One region of the Pseudoalteromonas sp. T1lg122 genome, then DNA from elsewhere that is predicted to be linked to it. Evidence: predicted binding sites of a transcription regulator. Region 1 holds the regulator's gene; each other region holds the start of a gene.
What was found. Region 1 encodes sigma-54, which starts transcription at its own class of promoters, with help from an activator protein. Its sites were predicted from a motif close to GTTGGCACGNNNNTNGNNT; they were not measured.
Positions count from the first base shown of each region.

Region 2: a site for sigma-54 is predicted at 3,264-3,282, ahead of C2M33_RS10290 (YggN family protein). Genes of this name have one in related genera too.
Region 3: a site for sigma-54 is predicted at 1,434-1,452, ahead of C2M33_RS17005 (BON domain-containing protein). Genes of this name have one in related genera too.
Region 4: a site for sigma-54 is predicted at 4,110-4,128, ahead of C2M33_RS08945 (EF-hand domain-containing protein). Genes of this name have one in related genera too.

Region 1 covers NZ_PQCG01000031.1:99,285-104,963, forward strand. The annotation lists gene rapZ (RNase adapter RapZ) at 1-291, opposite strand, end outside; gene ptsN (PTS IIA-like nitrogen regulatory protein PtsN) at 292-744, opposite strand; gene hpf (ribosome hibernation promoting factor) at 748-1,035, opposite strand; gene C2M33_RS11290 (RNA polymerase factor sigma-54) at 1,063-2,559, opposite strand; gene lptB (LPS export ABC transporter ATP-binding protein) at 2,675-3,400, opposite strand; gene lptA (lipopolysaccharide transport periplasmic protein LptA) at 3,397-3,918, opposite strand; gene lptC (LPS export ABC transporter periplasmic protein LptC) at 3,908-4,462, opposite strand; gene kdsC (3-deoxy-manno-octulosonate-8-phosphatase KdsC) at 4,459-5,010, opposite strand; gene C2M33_RS11315 (KpsF/GutQ family sugar-phosphate isomerase) at 5,014-5,679, opposite strand, start outside.
Region 2 covers NZ_PQCG01000023.1:20,618-26,296, reverse strand. The annotation lists gene C2M33_RS10310 (iron-containing alcohol dehydrogenase) at 1-1,106, opposite strand, end outside; gene C2M33_RS10305 (LysR family transcriptional regulator) at 1,269-2,135, shown strand; gene C2M33_RS10300 (glutathione peroxidase) at 2,203-2,685, shown strand; gene C2M33_RS10295 (PA3496 family putative envelope integrity protein) at 2,738-2,926, opposite strand; gene C2M33_RS10290 (YggN family protein) at 3,318-4,118, shown strand; gene C2M33_RS10285 (aminotransferase-like domain-containing protein) at 4,184-5,626, opposite strand.
Region 3 covers NZ_PQCG01000033.1:133,756-139,434, forward strand. The annotation lists gene C2M33_RS16985 (methyl-accepting chemotaxis protein) at 1-167, shown strand, start outside; gene C2M33_RS16990 (hypothetical protein) at 152-361, opposite strand; gene C2M33_RS17000 (YqaE/Pmp3 family membrane protein) at 616-774, opposite strand; gene C2M33_RS17005 (BON domain-containing protein) at 832-1,398, opposite strand; gene C2M33_RS17010 (LiaF domain-containing protein) at 1,728-2,387, shown strand; gene C2M33_RS17015 (VOC family protein) at 2,821-3,237, opposite strand; gene pmbA (metalloprotease PmbA) at 3,367-4,704, opposite strand; gene yjgA (ribosome biogenesis factor YjgA) at 4,842-5,363, shown strand.
Region 4 covers NZ_PQCG01000007.1:753,508-759,186, forward strand. The annotation lists gene lrp (leucine-responsive transcriptional regulator Lrp) at 113-592, opposite strand; gene ald (alanine dehydrogenase) at 735-1,856, shown strand; gene rluB (23S rRNA pseudouridine(2605) synthase RluB) at 1,959-2,831, opposite strand; gene scpB (SMC-Scp complex subunit ScpB) at 2,828-3,418, opposite strand; gene C2M33_RS08945 (EF-hand domain-containing protein) at 3,549-4,070, opposite strand; gene C2M33_RS08950 (hypothetical protein) at 4,277-4,711, opposite strand; gene xthA (exodeoxyribonuclease III) at 4,958-5,679, shown strand, end outside.

The DNA.
Region 1 (5,679 bases):
TGAAAAGCGCTTTATCAGGGTTTGATCATCACTATCTAAGTAAAATAGCGTTGGGTTTGCAAACCCTGGTAGGTATTCAAGAATATCATTAAATTCTTGCTGCTCTTTCGGTAAGTTACGTACGTCGATACTGACTGCTATTTTATCGTAATTATCAGATACGCTACGTACGAGTGAAGGCAGCAAATTCACTGGAATATTATCAACGCAATAATAGCCTAAGTCTTCAAGTACTCGTAAAGCGACCGATTTACCTGAGCCTGAGCGACCGCTGATAATGATTAATTCCATTTATGCCTCTGCTGATATGACCTGAAACAGTTGCTGATCGGTTGTAGCACTGCGTAACTGTTTACAAAATTCTTTATCTTTAAGTCTATCAGCAATTGTTGATAAGGTCTTTAGGTGAAGCTGACAGTCACCATCTGGTACGATGAGTGCCACAAATATATCAACCGGGCGGTTATCAATAGCATCAAAATTGATGGGTGATTCACTCACTATGATAAACGCATGGGGTTCATCGGCACCGCTCATTCGACCATGGGGAATAGCAATACCGCGACCGATGCCGGTGCTGCCTAGTTTTTCTCGGTTGAGCAAAGCATCTAGGATATCTTGTTGCGATAAATGAGGAAGCTGCTGGTGGGCCAGTTCGCTGATATATTCAAGAATTCTTTTTTTGCTATTAAAAAGGACCGCAGCTTTGCTGCAGTCCTGGTTAGTAAGTGAACTTAGTTTCATAATTTAATGTCGAGCTAATTTCTCTTTGTGTTTAATGACTTGGCGATCAAGCTTATCGATCAGTGAGTCAATGGCTGCGTACATATCTTGATGTTCTGTAGAAGCGAACAATTCGCCTCCGTTTACATGTAAAGTTGCTTCTGCTTTTTGGCTTAATTTTTCTACATCTAGAATGACATGAACATTATTTATATGGTCAAAATGCCTTTCTAGTTTCGCAAACTTGGTGTTTACATAGTCTCTTAATGAATCAGTGATTTCTACATGACGACCAGTTAAATTTAGTTGCATAAGCATTTTTCCTTCTATGTAAAACGTCTAAATCAAACTCTTGCGCTGATTAGACGGAGGTATTGCTAGAGACTCACGATATTTTGCAATTGTACGTCTAGCTACTTTAATTCCTTGCTCAGCCAATATATCTGCAATTTTACTATCACTCAATGGTTTAGCTGAGTTTTCTGCGGCCACTAACTTCTTGATTAAAGCGCGTATTGCCGTAGAAGAACACTCACCACCATTTTCGGTGCTGACATGGCTTGAGAAGAAATATTTCAACTCAAAAATACCCCTCGGGGTATGCATATATTTTTGCGTTGTTACACGTGAAATTGTCGATTCATGCATTTCGACCATTTCAGCAACATCATTTAGCACCATCGGCTTCATCGCTTCAGGGCCGTGCTCAAAGAAAGCTTGTTGTTGTTGAACGATACAGTTGGTTACTTTTAATAACGTATCGTTACGGCTTTCTAAGCTCTTAATAAACCACTTTGCTTCTTGTAAGTGAGAGCGAATAAATTGGCTGTCGCTACTCGATTTTACTGAGCGAGACATAGCCGCATATTGGCTGTTTACTCTAATCTTTGGCATACAATCTGGGTTTAACTCAACCACCCAGCGACCTTTTACTTTTTTCACTGATACATCAGGTATAACGTACTCAGACTCTTCGCGTACTATGCTATCCGCAGGCTTAGGATTTAAGCTGTGAATAAGCGTCATCACTTCTTTAAGCTCATTTTCTTTAAGCTTAGTCTTTTTCATCAAAGTGCGATAGTCGCGACTCGCTAATAATTCGATATGCTCAGATAAAACCATTTTAGTTTCAGCTAAATATGGTGTGCTAGCGTCAAATTGACGAAGCTGAATACACAGGCATTCTTGTAAACTGCGCGCGCCAATACCAACAGGATCGAATAATTGTATTCTTTTTAAGACCGCTTCAACTTCATCAAGTTCGATTTCTTCTTCATCGTTATTTTGATTAAAGCTTTCGACAATATCTTCACAGCTGATCGTTAAAATACCTGAGTCGTCTATGGCTTCTACTATGGCTACGGCAATCGCTTCGTCAGTTGGGCTAAATGGCGTGAGCTGTAATTGCCACATTAGGTATTCTTGTAGGGTTTCAGTTGATGCGCCTTGGTAAATAGACTCATCTTCAGGCATAGGTCCTGATGATGTTGATGGGGCAGCACTCATGTACTCGTCCCACGTGACGTCCATTGCTAAGTCATCACTTACGGTGTCTTTATTGAGGGCGTCACTGCTTTCTTGCTCGTATTCGCTAGGTGCTTCTTCTGCAGACGCGCTTAGTTGCATATCGTCAGATTCAGCTTTTTGCTCATTCTTACCGATACTTTCTTCGTTGTAATCAGCCTCTTCCACTTCAAGTAGGGGATTACTATCAAGCGCTTCTTGAATTTCTTGCTGGAGATCCAATGTACTGAGCTGCAACAAACGAATCGCTTGTTGCAGTTGTGGAGTCATTGTAAGTTGCTGGCCCATGCGCAGCTGTAATGATTGCCTCATGTATCCCTAACAATCCTTTTTAAGTTATCGATGACTGTGCTGTGACAGTTAAAAAATTATCGATTTATTGTCATTGTTATAAGTCTAGCAGATGCTCTAGTCGGTGGCGTAATGGTTACAGCCTGAATTGCTCGCCTAGATATACATCACGTACAGTTTGGTCAGCTAATACGTGCTCAGGTGTGCCTGATGCAATTAGCTCCCCATGAGAAACAATGTAGGCTTTTTCACAAACATCAAGGGTTTCTCTAACATTATGGTCAGTAATGAGTACCCCAATACCGCGGTTTTTTAGGTGCTCAATAATTTTCTTTATATCTAACACTGAAATTGGATCAACACCAGCAAAAGGCTCATCTAAAAGGATAAATTTAGGATTTGCGGCTAATGCGCGAGCAATTTCAACGCGGCGACGTTCGCCACCTGACAGCGCCATACCTTGGCTGTCACGGATATGTTGAATGCTAAATTCGTCGAGTAAGCTGTTTAGCGTTTCTTCGCGGGTGGTTTTATTTAGATCTTTACGGGTTTCTAAAATTGCCATCAAGTTTTGATAAACCGTCAACTTTCTAAAAATTGACGACTCTTGCGGCAGATAACCAATACCTAAACGTGCGCGGCTATGCATTGGTAAAAGCGTAATGTCGTTATCATCAATGCTGATTTTACCTTTGTCGCTAGGTACTAAGCCTACAATCATATAGAAGGTTGTCGTTTTACCTGCGCCATTTGGACCAAGTAAACCAACAATGCTGCCAGCTTCAACTTCAAGGCCTACATTTTTAACCACTTGGCGGCCTTTGTAGCTCTTAGCTAAAAGCTCTGCTTTTAATGTGCTCATGGTTGGCCTTTGTTATCTTTTTTGTTTTCAACTGGAACGAGGATCGTGTGTACGCGATCTGTTGAGTTTTCGTCTTTTTCTGCGCTGATCAGCTGTTGAGCCATATCGTAGGTAATGCTTTTGGCCGTTACTTTTTGACCCGATTGAGTGACTTCAGCTTCGCCATTGAGTGTTAAGAAGCGTTTCGCAACATCGTAACGTACTTCTTGTGCACTGGCGCTCATTACGGTGCCATCAGCTTGCTTTTCTTCGAAATAAGCAGGATTACCTGTCGCGATAATTAATTCGACAGTGCCTTCGGTGTCTCCACCGTGTGCTTCAAGACGCTCAGCTGTAATACGACGATTACCATGCACGATCTCTACGTTACCTTCGAATATGCCAACGCCATCTTTTAGTTTACCAACTTGGCGGTCTGAGCTAATGCTAATTTGTGCGCCAGTTTGCTCAGCAGCCGCGCCTGAAAACGCGATCAATAAGCTTGGGATCAGGAGTAGTTTCTTAAGTTTATTGGTCATAGTATATGGTTCGTGTATGGTTAGTTAACTCAACAATTTCGGTTTTTAGATCGGCTTTTAAGCCTTTCCCGGTAATCTTTAAATTCGGTCCTGTTAGCGTCACAGGTTGCTTAGAAAACATGGTCATTTTATCAATGTCGACATTAATGTTTTCAGCTTTAATATCTTCGATCATGCCGTTGTGGGTTAAGTTTTTAGCAACCACATCCCCTTCAAAAATCAGCTGATCGTTTTCGTATAAAGTGGCTTCTTTGGCTTTTACTTGCCATACCTGCTGGTCGCCATAAATCGTAAAAATTGGTTGTTCAAAAAAGGTAAACCCTAATTGTTGATACAACTCCATTTTGGCGGCCGCCACCTTATGACTAATTTTGCCTTGTTCGTCATACGCAGTTTGCTTTAAGGCAACGGCTGTATAATCAGGCGATGCTATGATCTCGTCTTCACTACTTATTGCGTCTGTTGATTGATTAAAGTACGGGTACCATAACCACACCATGCAACAAACAAAAACAATACTCAGTAAAATACGGGCTATATTCATGCGCTGGTTCCATCGCTAGTTAACGGCTTGCCGTTTTCTAACATCAGTAAATCAGTTAATTCACGCACGGCTCCAAAGCCACCCGGTAATAACGTGGTGTAATGAGCCAGCTTTTTAATAAGCGGGTGTGCATCGTTTACAGCAACAGCAAACCCCACTTTTTCCATTACTGGTAAGTCTGGACCATCATCACCAATATAGGCAATTTGTTCATCTGTCAGCGCCAGTTTATCTTTTAACTCTTGATAAGCAATCAGCTTATCTTCTTGTCCCTGATAAATGTGCTGAACTGTTAGGCTAGTCATTCGCTGCTGAACTATTTGTGAATGGCGGCCAGTAATCACCGCGACGTCAAAACCACTATTAATAAGCGCTTTGATGCCAAAGCCATCTTTTGTATTGAACGCTTTCAGTTCTTCGCCATCATTGCCTAAATAAATGCGACCATCAGAAAACACACCATCTATATCGCAGATTAGCAATTTTACTTTTTGTGCGCGCTGACTTACATCAGGGCTAAGTGGCTGGTATAGCTCAGCGAATGTCATTGCTTAAAGAACTCCTGCTTTTAATAAGTCTTGCATATTAAGGGCACCAATTGGCGTATTGCTTTGATCCACCACAATTAAACCATTGATACGCTTACGTTCCATAATGTTTAAAGCCTCTGCTGCAAGCATATCTGGGCGCGCAGTTGTGCATGAACGAGTCATTACTTGGCTAATTGCCGTACTATGAATATCAATACGTTGCTCTAAAATTCGGCGTAAGTCACCATCAGTGAATAATCCGGCTAACTTTTCATCCGCACCAATCACCGCTGTCATACCAAGGCCTTTGGCAGACATTTCAATGAGTGCATCTTTAATGCTTTGTGTTTCGCTAACAATCGGCGTGGCATCGCCCGCGTGCATGACATCATTCAATGTCAGTAATAAACGCTTACCTAAGCTACCACCAGGGTGTGAAAGCGCAAAATCGTCGGCAGTGAAACCACGGGTTTCAAGTAGCGCAACCGCCATTGCATCACCCATTACTAACGTTGCTGTAGTACTTGCGGTTGGTGCTAGACCTAATGGACACGCTTCTTGGCTAACTTTGATGCATACATGTACATCAGACAGTTTGGCCATAGTTGAATCAGGGTTGCCTGTTAATGAAATCATCTTTGCGCCAATGCGCTTAATAACAGGAATAATGCTAAGTACTTCGCTGGT
Region 2 (5,679 bases), on a different contig from region 1:
TCACGCTCACCAAGCGCCGTCATACCATGGCGCTCAAGCTGCGCAACAAGTTTATCTGCAACACTTTCATCTAGCTTATAATCGCTTAAACGAGTTGGCATTTTAACACTATGGAAAAATGCTTCTGTTGCAGCAATGGCGTTATCAATCGCCGCATCTTCATCGCTGATATCAAGACCTAACACTCGCTCTGCGTATTGTAATAGCTTGCCACGCTTCGTGTCTTTTTGCTCTGCCATCATACGCGGTAATACAATCGCTAATGTTTGTGCGTGGTCCAAGCCATACACCGCAGTCATTTCGTGGCCAATCATGTGGGTTGCCCAGTCTTGTGGTACACCTGCACCAATCAAACCATTTAATGCCATAGTTGCTGACCACATAATATTCGCACGCACTTGATAGTTATCAGGCTCAGAGAATGCTTTTGGCCCTTCTTCGATAAGGGTCATTAAAATCCCCTCAGCAAAGCGGTCTTGTAATTTGGCACCCACATCATATGTTAAGTATTGCTCCATCGTGTGCACAAACGCATCCACAATACCATTCGTTACCTGACGCTCAGGTAATGAGAATGTCACTGCAGGATCAAGAACTGCAAAACGAGGACGCACAAACTCACTGGCAAACGGCAGTTTGTCTTGCGTTTCTAAGTTTGATACAACACTGAACGTGTTTGATTCTGAGCCAGTTGCAGGTAATGTCAGTACAACGCCAAGTGCTACTGCAGATTTAACTTCAGCGCCTTTTGCTAAAATATCCCATGGTTCGCCAGTAAATTCTGCCGCAGCGGCAATAAATTTACTACCATCCACCACTGAACCACCGCCTACAGCTAAGATATAGTCAATTTGCTGCTCTTTAACCAGCTCTACCGCTTTCATACATGTTTGGTAACTTGGGTTTGGCTCAATACCCGCAAATTCAAACCAAGTATGCTCACTTAATGCGGCTTTAACTTGATCATAAACACCGTTTTTCTTGATGCTACCGCCACCATAAGTAACAAGCACCTTGGCATTTTTTGGGATCTCATTTTGAATTTCTTTAATTTGTTGCTCACCAAAATGAATTTTGGTTGGATTCTCAAAGCTAAAATTTAACATGCTTACTCCCTTATATTTGTGAGTATTAATCAGTGACTCGACTATTGTAGTTGTTTTTATATAGGGATAAAGCCAGAAAATTGATAATCACTTTTGCAGACATGCAACAATAAACAGCCTAAACTGCTATTAATTTACTGAGGCATTCTAGGGTACAAGATAATGTGGCAAGGCTTAGAGGAATTTTTATATGTTGTTGAGCACGGCAGCTTTACTCATGCAGCAAAGGCTATGGAAGTATCAACTTCACATATTAGCCGGCAAATACAACAACTTGAAAACCGTTTAGGCTCGGTGTTATTTCAACGCACCACTCGCAAAATAAGTCTTACCGATGCAGGCCGTGAATACGCAGTAAAATTAAAAGCAATTCGCCAAGAGTTAATCGATGCAAACAATCAATTACAAGGTGAACAACGTCAACCCAAAGGGCTAATTCGCATCACAGGAGCAGGCGAGTTTGTGGCAAACCAAGTTGCACCGAAAGTGGCTGAGTTCGTAAAGCGTTATCCTGAGGTAGAAGTCGATCTCGACTTTAATAGCCGCAACGTCAATTTAGTTGAAGAAGGCTTTGACTTAGCTATCCGCTTTGGCAGGATGCAAGACTCGAACTTAATTGCCCGCCCGTTATGTAAGCGTGCTATGACACTTGTTGCTAGCCCAGAATATTTAGCCAACCACACTCCCCTCAAAACACCTTACGATCTGGCTGAACATAATTGCTTAATCACCATGCGAAAACGTTGGCGATTTAATATTGACGAAGAAATCAAAGAAGTTCGTATTGATGGTAATTGGCGCAGTAACCACCCACAGGCAATTTTAAATGCTGCTGTAGCTGGAGTTGGCATCGCCCACTTAGCGTTAGATATTGTGGAGCCTTACTTAAAAAATGGCCAATTGGTTAGTATTCTGGATGAGTTTCAGGTTGGTGATAATGCATCTTGGTTAGTCTACCCAAGAAAAGATCTATTACCGTTTCGTGTACGTTTACTAATAGAACACTTAACCAATGCATTTGCTGATTAAAATTTACCCTTTTAGAAAAATGCCAAGCACGTTAGAATCACTGCAACAATAATAAAAAGTTATCACTATGAGCGAATTTCACCAACTCTCTGCTACCAGCCTGCAAGGCCAAACCGTTGACTTTTCTGATTTTGAAAACAAGGTCGTACTTGTTGTGAACACTGCAAGTAAATGTGGCTTCACTCCACAATATGAAGGCTTACAAGCACTGCATGAAAAATATCATGAGCAAGGCTTAGTAATAATTGGCTTTCCTTGTAACCAATTTGGTAAACAAGAGCCTGGGGATGCGAAGGAAATTAAAGAAGGCTGCCTTATTAACTATGGCGTTAGCTTTTTAATGATGAGCAAAGTCGATGTGAATGGCGAACACGCTCACCCTGTCTTTAGATACCTAAAATCAGAGTTGCCGGGCTTTATTACCCGCAAAATAAAATGGAACTTCACCAAGTTTTTAATTGGTAAAGACGGCAAAGCCATTAAGCGATATGCGCCACTAACAAAACCTGAGCAGCTCGAGTCAGACATTGTTACTGCACTTAGCAAGTAGCAATGTCTTAAAGCAATAAAGAGGCAAATTGCCTCTTTATCTAAATTTATGCTTAGTCGTTCAAGTACTCGTCAAAGTCGTCATCGCCTAAGTTTCTACGCAAGCGTTTTTGTTCAAGATAGTCTTCCAACTTCTTCTTAACGCGTTGCTTTTTCTTGTCGTGTTGATTACGCCCGACCATTTCGTACTCGTCTTCAACAAAATCGTCATCTAGCGCGTCATAACTAAATGTCTTACCCACAACCCACTCCATAAAGTGTTTGAGACCAATTCAGGAGATTAAAATTTGCTCGATGAATTGGCAAAGATTAAAAAGCTCAGTAGTAATTTAGTATCTAAAAAACCACCAAAATAAAGCCATATACCCATGCTAAATAGGCCATATGTCAATATTGTGAATAAATAGCGCTAAATTCGATTTCTGAAAAGTGAGAGTTTTTTATCGTTTCGATAAAACACATTTATGCTCGTGTATTTTTTAGTTAATTTGACTAAAAAGTGGTTAAAACTTTATTTTTATCACTTTAGTAAAAACAGCCAAAATAACACAACAATTTGAAATATATGAAATTATTAACTTTGGCATCTTAATTGATTATGTGTTTGTGTCATTTCAAACAGGAAAGAAAAAAATGAAAAAGTTATTGTTAGTAAGTTCTTTATTTATCGCTACCAGCGCAATGGCTCATAACGATAATGATACAAATATTTCATTCAGCGGTGAGCAATGTGATGTTGAATTTAAAAATGATGTACGCATCACACCTAGCGAGTTAGAAGTATACACAGCCGATAATCGCACAATGAAAATCATCGATCAGCACACTTTGTATATCGATGGTCAAAGCGTATCGCTTGATGCTTCACAACAGCAAGCAATTGCAGATTACTCAGACAGCTTACGCAGCCAACTTCCTGAAGTAGCAAATATTGCACTTGATGGCGTAAAAATCGCAGGCGTAGCAATAGAAGAGGTGTCAAAAGCCTTCAATATTGACGGCCTAAACGACATTTCAGAATTAATGGACGATATCAGCGTAGAAGTGCAAAACGCTTTCTATCAGCAAGGTGCGTTCACCATGGGTCAGCAAAATTTCGAAAAATTTGGCCAAAACTTTGAAGACCAATTTGATGAGCAAATCGAATCAGCAGTCGAGTCAGCCATGATGCAATCAATGGGCAGTATTTTAGTGGCGCTAGGTTCTGAGCTTTTAGGCTCAGGTGGCGACATGGATGAATTTGAACAACGTATGGAAAACATGGGCGCACAAATCGAAGCGCGTGTAGAAACACAGGCAGCTCAACTGGAAGAGCGCGCAGATGCATTATGCGGCAGCTTTGCAGATATCGCTCACAAAGAACAAGAGTTAGTGGCGCTAGTACCAGAGCTAAGAGAGTACCAACTATTTACTTTCAAACAGAACGCAGAGTAATTGACGAATTAACATCCCTGAACCAAAAACTTGGTCCTTTCGCGCAGAGCTTGCTCTGCGCTTTTTTATTTTTTGGCCAACACAGTCAGTTGCGATAACGTTTTAATCGCCTGCTCTAAGTTTTCAGACCAAGGCAAGCCATAACTTAAACGAAAACAGCTACGGTACTTTTTACCCGCTGAGAATATCAACCCTGGTGTAATGCTGATCCCCGCCTCTAGTGCCAAATGGAATAACTTTACCGCATCATATTGGCTACCAAGGTCAACCCAGATAACACAGCCCCCTTGCGGGTTACTAATACGCGCACAATTTGGCATATATTGCTGCAGGCACCAAATCATGCGCTCTTTGTTGGTGCTTAAGCGCTGTCTAAGCAAACGAATGTTACGGTCGTACTCTCCGCTGGCTATAAACTCATACAAGGTCCACTGGTTTATAAGTGGCGCAGAGCAACTAAGCGCGCGTTTATGCCGTCTTGCTTGTTCTGCAAACTTACCGGCAATGATCCAACCTATGCGGTAACTGGGGGCAGCTGTTTTTGAAAACGACGCGCAGGTGATCACTAAGCCCTTTTTTGAATAGGCCTGTGCAGGCGTCGCACGCTTGGCTGTAAAATGTAAGTCGCCATAAACATCATCCTCAATAAGCACCACGTCGCGCTGCTCCAAAAGTGCCACCAATTGTTCACGCTTGGCATCAGGCATAAAGCTGCCAACCGGGTTATTTAATGAGGTAGAAAATACACAGGCTTTTATATCATGCTCATCGAGTGCTTGAGCCAAATCATCTAGCCATATTCCTTCATCAGGACACAGCGGTATTTCCAGTGCCTTTAAGCCTAAGCTTTCGATTAATTCGATAATGCCAAAATAGCAAGGCGACTCGATAGCAATAACATCTCCGGGTTTAGCGACACACTTAAGGGCTATCGCCAACGCCTCTTGAGCGCCATTGGTGATCACTAATTCATCGCTATCAACCCCAATGCCGAAGTCTAAATAACGATGAATGAGTTGTTTTTTAAGTGGTGCAAAGCCATCCATCGGACCGTAATTAATTGCCGATGCCCCAGCGAGTGTCATTACCCGACGCATGGTTCTTGCCAATGCTTTATCTGTCGGTGCAGCAGCCACAGGATTGGCAATACCAAATGGCACCACATTAGCTTTGTGGATAGCACTATATACTTGTTCTATTAAGCCTTGTTTGTTGACTGTGGTAGGTTCTCGACTCAGCCTGACTCGCTTTGGCCGCGACTGATTTAATTGTGAAGACTTTAAAAAGTAACCTGACTTTTCTCTGGCTTCAATTAGCCCCTGTCCTTCAAGTAATTGATAAGCTTGTTTTACCGTCGGAATACTAATGTTGAGCTTGTCTGCCATTTTTCTGAGTGAAGGTAATTTTTCACCTGGTAATAACGAGCCTTGCAAGCAAAGATCTCTAACTAGCTGAATAACTTGTTGATATAAGAACTCACTGTTACTACGACTGATAACTTGTGACATAGCCCACCAAACTGTATAGGTTGCATTTCTAGTTTTCTGTATATGTTAAGTAT
Region 3 (5,679 bases), on a different contig from region 1:
CTGAGCAGCAAACTGTGGTTGCAGAAGATATCAACAATAGCTTGGCAGCGATTAATCACTTAGTGAATAGCACTGCGGATCATGCCCATGAATTGGCGGATGAAGCACGTGATTTGAATGAATTAGCTGCGTCTTTAAATAAGACTGTTAATCAATTTAAGTTATAAAGATAAATTGCTGAAGTAGTTAAAAACCCGATGTCACCTGAAGATGACATCGGGTTTTTATCGTCAGCCTTCCCTGTTAATCGTGGCGCAACCGCTTTCGCGTGTTCCATAAATTCGTGCCACTGTTGCTTGTTCCATAAAGCAACTCCTTTGTCGGTCAATCCTTGTGTTGGTTGCGTTTGTACTTGTTCCATATAGTCCCCTCCTTACGCTAGCTTCATCCTATTTGGCTCCCAGCCTAAGCTTATTCCTTGCTGTCATTTCCGTTCACTTTATCCATAAAGCGTTGCCATTGTGCGCTACTCCATAACGCCTTGTTACTTCCTTGTTGTCCTTTGTGCTTAGCTACATTGTCCATACTGTAAACTCCTTGCGGTTTATCGTCCGTTACTCCTACAGCCCTTCCTTGCTGTGCTCCATTACCCATCCTTGCTAATTAATGCGGTGATTATCGCTTAGCGATGATATACACAGCATGAATCAAACCTGGAATGTACCCTAATAAGGTTAAAAGAATATTAATCCAGAACTGCGCACCTAAACCTACCTGTAAAAATACGCCGAGAGGTGGAATTAAAACCGATAAAATAATACGTATTAAATCCATGACTCACTCCTTGAAAAAGATAAGCCCAGCCAAGGCTGAGCTATATAGGGCTTGCTATTATTCAGCAACAATCGTTAGTTCATCGATTACTTTGCGAACATCTTCAGCGTTTTCAGCAATGCTGATTGCTAATTGCTTTTCTGCATCAGACTCAACAGTACCTTTCAGTGTTACTACACCGTTGTCGGTATCAACATCGATATCGGTACCACCCACTTCTGAGTTAAATAAATAACGCGTTGTGATTACAGTACTGATTTTTGCATCGGTTAAATCGCTTTCGGCTGAATCAGCTTTATCTGCTTTCATCTTCTTAGCCTTCATGTTTTTAACAACCGTTAGTTTGTTATCTACAGAGCTAACGCCATCTAGGCTAAGAACCAGCTCTTCAGCAAGCTCTTTATCTAATTCGCTATCAACTTTACCTGTTAGTACAACCTTGCCATTCGTTACATCAGTGTTGATGTCAAAGTTGTTAAGGTTTGTGTTCATAAGAAGCACAGTTTCTGCCTTACCATCAATCCAAGCATCTTTACTTTCATTTTCCCAGCTGCTTGCCTGAGCTGACATGCTAGTTGCACCAATTACTAAAGCGGCAATCATAGATTTGTTAAAAGTGTTCATAATCTTTCTCCTTTTGATTAAAGACAGTTTTACTAATGCGACTATGATGCCAACTATTTAATTATTAATTTTCAACAAGTTAAACAGCCATTCAGCGGTGATTTATATTCATTTCGGTAAAGATTTACAAGCTGCTCGGTAAGATGTTCACAATGTTGCAAAAATAACCATTTAGTTGCTGATTTTATTAATCTGTGGTTAATTTAACGAAGTAGCTTATTCAGCTAAAAACACAACAAACTGATTTATAAAGAAATAAACTTTGGCCTAAGCTTTGCAGATAACGAATAACAGAAAAATCACTTTGATAATCACAACAGGGAACTACCATGGCCGTTAAACTTGAAGATCGCCCAATCGATCAAGTAAGAGAAGAAGTTATTGATCAACTCATTTATAACTACAGTCATGCTGTTATTTCAGCTGATGCATTTGAACGCCGCCTAGACCAAGCAATGGCGGCCACCAGCAACGAAGTACTCGTTGAGCTTGTTGCTGATTTAGATCTGAAAGCAGATATTGACTACAAATCGCAAAAGCATGCGCAATTTAAACCTCACTACAGCCATAGCAGCGACAACGAGAGCCTGCAGCTTCGAAGCATTTTGGGTTCAAATGAGCGTAGCGGCCAGTGGGTGGTACCAAAAGAAATTCACCTTACAAACTGCTTAGGTTCAATCGAACTCGACTTTAGCGAAGCGATTTTCCAACATCAGCATGTCACCATTTATGTGAACTGTATTTTAGGTAGCGACGAAATCTACGTGCCAGAACATGTCAATGTGGTATCTAAACTGTTTAGTGTGATTGGCAGCGTAGAAAACAAATCAGTTGCCTTAAACAAAGGCCAAGGCCCAACCATCACCATTGAAGGTAATGTTTGGCTAGGCTCAGTTGAGATCAAAGTAAAACGTACCATGAAAGAAAAGTTCATCAGCTTTGCCAACAGCCTAAAAGCCAGTTGGAAAGAAATGAATAAGGTGCAGTAAAGGTGCTAGGGGCTAGGGGCTAGGGGCTAGGGGCTAGTTATCGTAGCCGCAGTTTTACATCGCGCAATATAATAAGATAACGCGCGAAATAAATTTCACGCCTACATCAACCGTAGGCGTCACGCTTGCTTGGCGCGTCTTACATACAACGCTATTCCATCAACCTATGTCTGACCTATAAACAACACCGCTCGGCTCAAAACTGATAGCTGAAAGCTGATGGCTCCTTAAATTTTCGGCACTAAAGTACCTCCTACGAGGCAGGCCTTTGGTAAAGGCCTACAAACAACACCGTTTGGCTCAAAACTGACAGCTGAAAGCTGATGGCTCCTTAAATTTTCGGCACTAAAGTACCTCCTACGAGGCAGGCCTTTGGTAAAGATCCACAAACAACACAATCCGACTTAAAACTTCCAGCTTATGGCTTAAAGCTTTACTGGTCATTATTCCTCTCACTCGGGATATCACTAAAATACTCTACAAACTCAACTTCAAAGCCTGCAGGGTCGATGAAATATACATTTTTACGGTAAGGGTTTTCTGGGCCGTGTTTATCAATTTCATAACCAGCTGAAACCAGACGTTCAATGACAGCATTAATATCGTTTGTCACATAAGCAAAATGAGCCAAGCCCACTTGGTGACCTGCTAAATCACGGTTTTCAGCTTCACCGTTATCGCTTAATGCAAGATATTGGTAATCATCACCAAAGTGCAGCCATTTACGCGGTTTGCCTGACCATGTGCTATCACCTTGGCTACGCACACGCCAATGTGGGAATGCGGCTTTATAAAAGTGCAGCATGGCATCAACATTACTTACAACAAGGTTTACGTGCTCTAAATACATGGTAGTTTTCCTTTTTATTTTTAAACTGCCACCAAGATAAAACCTCAAGTTAAGTTTAGGTAAAGCGTTTTTTCAAATAAAAAAGCCCCACAAACGTGAGGCTTTAAAAATTGAGTAGTTATTGATGAATCAACTACCTGCAACCTGCATTTGTTCAATCAATACAGAACCAGTTTGAATACCACCGCGACGCTCGATGTCACCACCTAAGCCTACTACCGCTTTAAACATGTCTTTTAAGTTACCAGCAATCGTGATTTCACTGACTGGGTATTGGATTTCACCATTTTCAACCCAGAAGCCAGCTGCGCCACGTGAATAATCACCAGTTACGGTGTTTACACCTTGGCCCATAAGCTCAGTTACTAATAAACCTGTGCCCATAGTTTTTAATAGCGCTTTTAAATCAGCATGGGTTTGTTCAACTAGCCAGTTATGAATACCACCAGCATGACCCGTTGGTGTCATCGATAGTTTGCGTGCCGCGTAGCTAGCTAATAGATAAGTTTGCAGCTCACCACCTTGAATAATTTCACGGTCTACAGTTTTTAAACCTTCAGCATCAAACGGCGAAGACGCTAAACCTCTTAATAAATGCGGGCGCTCAGAGATATTCACGCAATCGCTAAATACTTTAGTCCCTAAGCTATCAAGCAAGAAGCTCGATTTACGATAAAGTGCCCCACCACCAATCGCCGACACTAAATGGCCAAACAATGAGTTAGCAATATCTGCTCTAAAGATTACAGGCACTTTCATAGTACCGAGCTTTTGGCTATTAAGCTTAGCCAAAGTTTCTGTTGCGGCTTCAAGACCCACTTTTGCAGCGTCATTTAAATCATCTTTATGGCGCGCTACGGTATAGGCTGAATCGCGCTGCATTTGCTCGCCATCTTTACCAATCACCATAGTGCTAATGCTATGACGCGTACGTGGGTAACCTGCAATCATGCCATGGCTGTTACCATAAACACGTAGACCTTGGTGAGAAGAAAAACTCGCACCGTCTGAGTTTACAATACGCTCATCGGCGTTTAATGCCGCCTGCTCTGCTTGATGACAAAGCTCAATACCTTGCTCTGGGCTTACTTCCCACGGGTGGTATAAATCTAAATCAAGCGGTGCAAACTCAAGCAACTCTTTATCAGCGATACCGTTAAATGGGTCGTCAGAAGTGAACTTAGCAATATCAATGGCTTTTTCGACCACTGTACGTAATGTTTTAGGGTTTAGGTCGGCCGTTGAAGCAGAGCCTTTGTTATTACCCACATAAACACTGATACCTAAGCCACCGTCTTGGTTAAACTCTATTGTTTCAACTTCGCCCATACGCGTGCTGACAGACAAACCTGATGTGCTCGACATCGCCGCTTCTGCTGCTGTTGCACCGAGCTTTTTTGCATGCTCAAGCACTTCGCTTACTGCGTCTTTCACTTCAGAAATGTGTTGATAAATAGGATCTTTCATCTTGTGTGTCCTAGGTTCTGATATTTTTTATAGTGTAACGAATGCTAACACACTGCGAGACCTGCATCAGCTAATATTAATCATTAACTAAATGACGTATAATAGCGAATAGTTAAGTTTACTGAATGAGCATCCTTATGGCGAAGAAGAAAAAGCCACTTATCGAAGAAGAAATTATTTACGTATCAAAAAGCGAATTAAAACGTGAAGCCATGCAATATCATGGTCTGGGTGCTGAAATCGCGAAAATGCCGAAAAAGCAACGCGATCGTTTACCGCTCAATCACGATTTAAAAGAAGCCCTTGTTGTTTCTGATAAGGTGAGTGACAAAAGCGATGCATACCGTCGTAACCTAAACTACATCGCAAAAGTATTACGTACCACAGAAAACGTTGATGAAATTCAAGCGATGATCGACATCATGCTTAACAAAAACAACCAAGCGGATGTTTTGTTGAACAAGATTGAAATGCTGCGTGATGATTTGATCAAACAAGGTGACGACCTGATCAATTCAACAATTGATCAATACCCGTCTCTTGAACGCCAAAAAATGCGCCAGTTAGTGCGTAGCGCCGCAAAAGAAGTGCAAGCAGAAAAGCCAGCCAAAGCTTACAAAGAGTTATTCCAGTATCTTAAAGATGCGATTATGGTTTAATTTCCTTCATTTATAGAAAGCCGCCTAATGAAAATTATGCGGCTTTTTTTATAATTACTTCTGCGTTAAAACGCCTCCTACAACCTTGTAGAAACGGCTTTAGCCATGAACATAGCGTACAATAATCACCTAAATATTTCGGCGTTAAAACACATCCTACAACCTCGTAGGAACGGCTTTAGCCGTGAACATCGCGCACAATAATCACCTGGGCATTTCGCTGTTAAAACACCTCCTACAACCTCGTAGGAACGGCTTTAGCCGTGAACATCGCGCACAATAATCACCTAAATATTTCGGCGTTAAAACACCTCCT
Region 4 (5,679 bases), on a different contig from region 1:
ATCGATTAGCAGTGAAATACCTTAGCAGGAAATGCCGTTTGATGCACTTTATCTTAACCTTGATGGACTGATAATGAACAAGTTTTTGTTACTCAATGTGTATTTTAACAGTTTAGGCGATATATGGGCGAATAATGACCCCTTGTTCACCTTTTACTTCTTCCATTACCACATAAGTTCGGCTTTCACTGACGTTGGGTAGTTTTAGCAGAATATCACCCAGTACATTGCGATATTCAGACATATCATTTACCCGCGTTTTTAATAAAAAGTCGAAATTTCCCGACACTAAGTGACATTCGATTATTTCGTCGTGTTTTTTAACTGCAGCGTTAAACTCTTCGAACACATCTGGCGAGGTTTTCGTGATAGTGACTTCTACATACACGGATAATCCTTGACCGAGCTTAGCAGGGTCTACTACCGCTTTGTATCCAAGTATATAACCTTCTCTTTCAAGCTTTTTAACCCGCTCTAAACATGGGGTGGCGCTTAGGCCTACACGCCGCGCGAGCTCTACATTAGAGATCCGACCATCGAGCTGTAATTCCATTAAAATTTTACGGTCTATCCTGTCGAGTAATTGGTGCATATGGCAAACCAGAGTTTTAAACTGTTATATATTAATTTTCAGAGTATATCACTAGAATACCACTTAAAAAAGGTGAGACACACTGGCAGGTCATGAATATAATAGTCAAAAATTTTACCCCGTTCTATTAAGGCGAAAAACTATGATTATTGGTGTACCTAAAGAAATTAAAAACCATGAATACCGTGTAGGTATGGTTCCTGCGAGTGTTCGTGAACTAGTAAACCATGGCCACCAAGTATTTGTTGAAACTGATGCTGGTATGGGCATTGGCTTCACAAACGAAGATTATGTAGCAGCAGGTGCTGAAATTTTATCAACAGCGGCAGAAGTTTTTGCTAAAGCTGAAATGATCGTAAAAGTGAAAGAGCCACAAGCTGTTGAGCGTGCAATGTTACGCGAAGACCAAATTCTATTTACTTACCTTCACTTAGCACCGGATCTTCCACAAACTGAAGACCTAGTGAAAAGTGGCGCTATCTGTATCGCTTACGAAACAGTAACTGATGCACGTGGCGGTTTACCTCTTCTTGCTCCTATGAGTGAAGTTGCTGGTCGTATGTCTATTCAAGCTGGTGCACAAGCATTAGAAAAATCTAACCACGGCCGTGGTATGTTACTTGGTGGTGTACCAGGTGTTGAGCCAGCTAAAGTTGTTGTTATCGGCGGCGGCATGGTTGGTCGTAGCGCAGCGCAAATGGCTGTTGGCCTAGGCGCAGACGTTGTTGTTCTTGATCGTAACATCGATGTATTACGTGCTTTAGACGCACAGTTTGGTAATAAAGTTAAAGCACTTTACTCAACTGCTGACGCGTTAGAAAAACACGTACTAGAAGCTGACCTTGTGATCGGTGGCGTACTAATCCCAGGTGCTGCAGCGCCTAAACTAGTAACTGCTGAGCACATCAAAGCAATGAAACCTGGTTCTGCAATCGTTGACGTTGCAATCGACCAAGGTGGTTGTATCGCAACTTCTAAAGCGACTACTCACGCTGATCCAACTTACATCGTTGATGACGTTGTTCACTACTGTGTTGCTAACATGCCAGGTGCTGTTCCACGTACTTCTACGTTCGCACTTAACAACGCAACGTTACCGTTTATCATCAACCTTGCTAACAAAGGCTACAAGAAAGCGCTTCTTGACGATGCACATTTCTTAAAAGGCTTAAACGTGATCAAAGGCCAAGTTACTTATAAAGAAGTAGCTGAAGCTTTCAACATGGAATATGTTGACCCACGTACAGCGGTTGAAAATGCTTAATAAGCATTGTGAATCGAAATAAAAAAAGCAGCGATATCGCTGCTTTTTTATGCCTGTTTGCAAGTGAAGAGCTCTACCTGCAAACAAGTTTGAATATAGTTTTTAACGACGCTTAGTTTGTTTAGCACGTTGATTGTGCTTTTTAACCGCTTTACGGATTTGGTTAATTTTAGCACGTTTATCTTTACGCTTTTCAGGAATAACCGACAGCTTAGTTTGCGTTTCGCGGCCAAGTTGTACTGTTTTACGTAAATAGTTAACCGTGTCTAAATCAAGCTCAGCCCAACCACCTTGTGGCAAACGCTTATCAAGCTCTAACTTACCGTAACGAATACGGATAAGACGCGATACTTCAACATCTTGTGATTGCCATAAACGACGAACTTCGCGGTTACGACCTTCTGTTAAAGTCACATTAAACCAACGGTTGATACCTTCACCACCCATAGGTTTGATGTTTAAGAATTTCGCAGGACCATCATCAAGCTCAACACCTTTTGTTAAAGTGCGCAGCGTTTCGTTTGTCACTTCACCAAATACGCGAGCAGAGTACTCACGCTCTACTTCGTAGCTTGGGTGCATTAAACGGTTGGCAAGCTCGCCATCGTTAGTAAACAGCATTAAACCTGCGGTATTAATATCTAGTCGGCCAACTGCAATCCAGCGCTCGCCATCGACACGTGGTAGGCGGTCAAATACAGTACGACGACCTTCAGGGTCTTTACGCGTACATAACTCACCTTCTGGTTTGTTATACATAAGCACACGACAAATTCGGTCGGCTTTGTCTTCGATTTTCACCACGTGACCATCAACACGAATTACATCGGTTGCTTCTACGCGGTCGCCTAAACGGGCCACTTTACCATTCACGCTCACGCGATTGGCATCGATGTATTTTTCCATTTCACGACGTGAACCCACGCCAGCACGGGCTAATACTTTTTGTAACTTTTCAGTTTCTACATTACTCATTCAGATAGTTCTCTCACAGAAGGATCGCTCAATAACTGGTTGATTTTACTCTCCTGAAGTTCAGGTAACGGCGGTAATTCATCTAAACCAGCTAATGAAAAATAATCTAAGAAAGCGGATGTTGTAGCATACAACGCTGGGCGCCCTGGCACTTCTTTATGGCCAACAACCCTAATCCACTCTCTTTCTATTAAGGTTTTAATAATCCCTGAGCCAACAGTCACACCCCGCACTTGTTCAATTTCACCACGGGTAATAGGTTGTCTGTAGGCAATCAAGGATAAAGTTTCTAGTAGTGCTCTTGAGTATTTAGGTGCGCGTTCTTGCCATAAGTTTGCCAGCCAAGGGGCTAAACTGGCACAGGCCTGAAACCTGTAACCGCTGCCAACTGCAACAAGCTTGATGCCTCGGGTTTGATAATGCGTTTGAATCTGTTCGATTGCATTATTAATGCGTGGCATAGATACGCTTAAATCAGCTAATACTGTCTCTTTTAAATGACGTTTAGACACAGGTTTTCCAGCAACAAAAATCGCGGCTTCTATGATCTCGACTAACTGTTCATCACTGATACGTTTTGTGGCCATTGCTACTAAAGGTCATTTTAAATCACTAACGCACTATTATGACAGAAGTCAGCCAAGGTTGGAAAAATTATTGTAAAAAAGCCAGTGTAAAACACTGGCTTTGGGGGATTTTTATGAATGAATATTGAAATTAGCTCTTTTTGACCATTTCAAGGGCATCATCTTCTGCCACATCGCTGCCATATTTGCTAATGTAGCTAATGAACTCGGTGCGACTTACACGCTTATCTTTGTTGCTATCCATGTAGCCAAAATGATTTGCGATGTCGTCGTCATCCGCTTCTTCAATAGAGATGTAACCATTTTTATCGTTGTCTAACGATTTAAAGTCACTTTCGATCGGGTCAAACTTAGCGATTTCTGCTTTAAATGCTGATTCAGACACCTCGCTATCTGTTGCCACTTTGCCTGTATTTAACTGCATGTAGGCGTTAAATTCTGTACGGCTAATTTGCTCATCCATGTTGGTATCGATGTTTGAGAAATGCTCCCAAATTGCATCGTCATCTGCTTCTACTTTCGAGATATAACCATCATGGTCGTTATCTAGGCTGCCAAAATCGCTGTCGATTTTTGCTAAAGAGTTACTTGCAGAACATGCTGATAGGCTTAATGCTGCTAAAATTGTTGATGCTAAAGTTAACTTGTTCATAAGACATTTCCTTGTAGTCGATTAGATTCAGTTAGACTATTTCAAGTTGAATGCCAAAATGCCTTATTGACTAAAATCAAGCACTTACAACTAAGTTAAGTTTTGGTTAAGCCTATGATTTAGAAAGCTTTTCATGGATTTCTGTAATTTTTTCATAAAAAAAGCGCTCCGATGAGCGCTTTTTACAAATCGCTAAAATGTCGCGATTAGATAGCTGCGTTTTGGTAACGCTTAACGAAATCTGTTACTGCTTCGCCATTACATTTTAAGGTATTTAAGTTACCAATTTTTTCACGCACAGGTGTTAAACCTTGCTTAAGTGCAGTAATACAAAGCTGAGTTTCTTTTTGCTCATTTTTAGCAAACACTTCAACAGCTGCTTTTGTTGCTGCTTCTTGTGATTGTGCTTTTTTAGCAATTTCACGGATATCTGTGCCGTTACATAAAATGCTTTGTGAAAAACGTGACATTGAAATGCCGTGTTTTGCTGCTTCTTTACGTGCAGCGGTAAACCCTTCGTTCGCACTTAAGCTACATAACTTTGATTCGATACGGTTATCAGCTGAAAAGTAGTGCGGGTTGCTTGCTAATGAGCCAAATGAGATACATGCAAGAGAAAGCATCACTAATTGTTTTTTCATGGTTTACCTTTAAATAGTACATAATATGAACGGGTGGTTTGCGCGCATTATATAAACAAAAATCAGTAGATCAACTGAATTATTTATTTAATTTAATAATTAATAATGAGTTAACAATGTCTTTAAAATAAGCAGCAATTGTTCAACATTTACTCAATTTGATTTTCGTAATTTGCTCATGAATAAGCCCTAGTTTGATGATAGAATTGCGCTAAACGAATAATCAAAAATACAGATAGGTAAACCATGAAGGTAATCTCATTTAACATTAACGGGCTGCGCGCTCGTTTACACCAATTGCAGGCCGTAATTGATAAACATCAACCAGATATCATCGGCTTACAAGAAATCAAAGTGCACGATGAGGCCTTCCCTCTCGAAGACGTACAAAAAATGGGCTATCACGTTTATTTTCATGGTCAAAAAGCACATTACGGTGTGGCAATGTTATGTAAGCAAGAACCTAAATCTGTAGTAAAAGGTTTTGCAACCGATACCGACGAATCACAGCGCCGTATGATCAGCGTAACAGTGACACAAGAAAATGGTCGCGACTTAACGGTAATGAATGGCTACTTCCCGCAAGGTGACAACATTGCCCATGAAACAAAGTTTCCTTATAAGCGTCAATTCTATAAAGATTTAATGACCCATCTAGAAGATAACCACACGCCTGATCAAGATGTTATCGTGATGGGTGACATTAATATTTCGCCAACTGATCTCGACATTGGTATTGGTGAACCAAACCGTAAACGCTGGTTAAAAACAGGTAAGTGTTCTTTCCAACCTGAAGAGCGTGAATGGTTAAGCACGTTATTAAACTGGGGCTTTAAAGATACCTTCCGTGAACTTTATCCAGAAAAAACAGAACAATATTCGTGGTTTGATTACCGCTCAAAAGGGTTTGATGACAACCGCGGTCTGCGTATTGATGTGATCTTAGCAACCCCTGCTCTTGCTGAGCG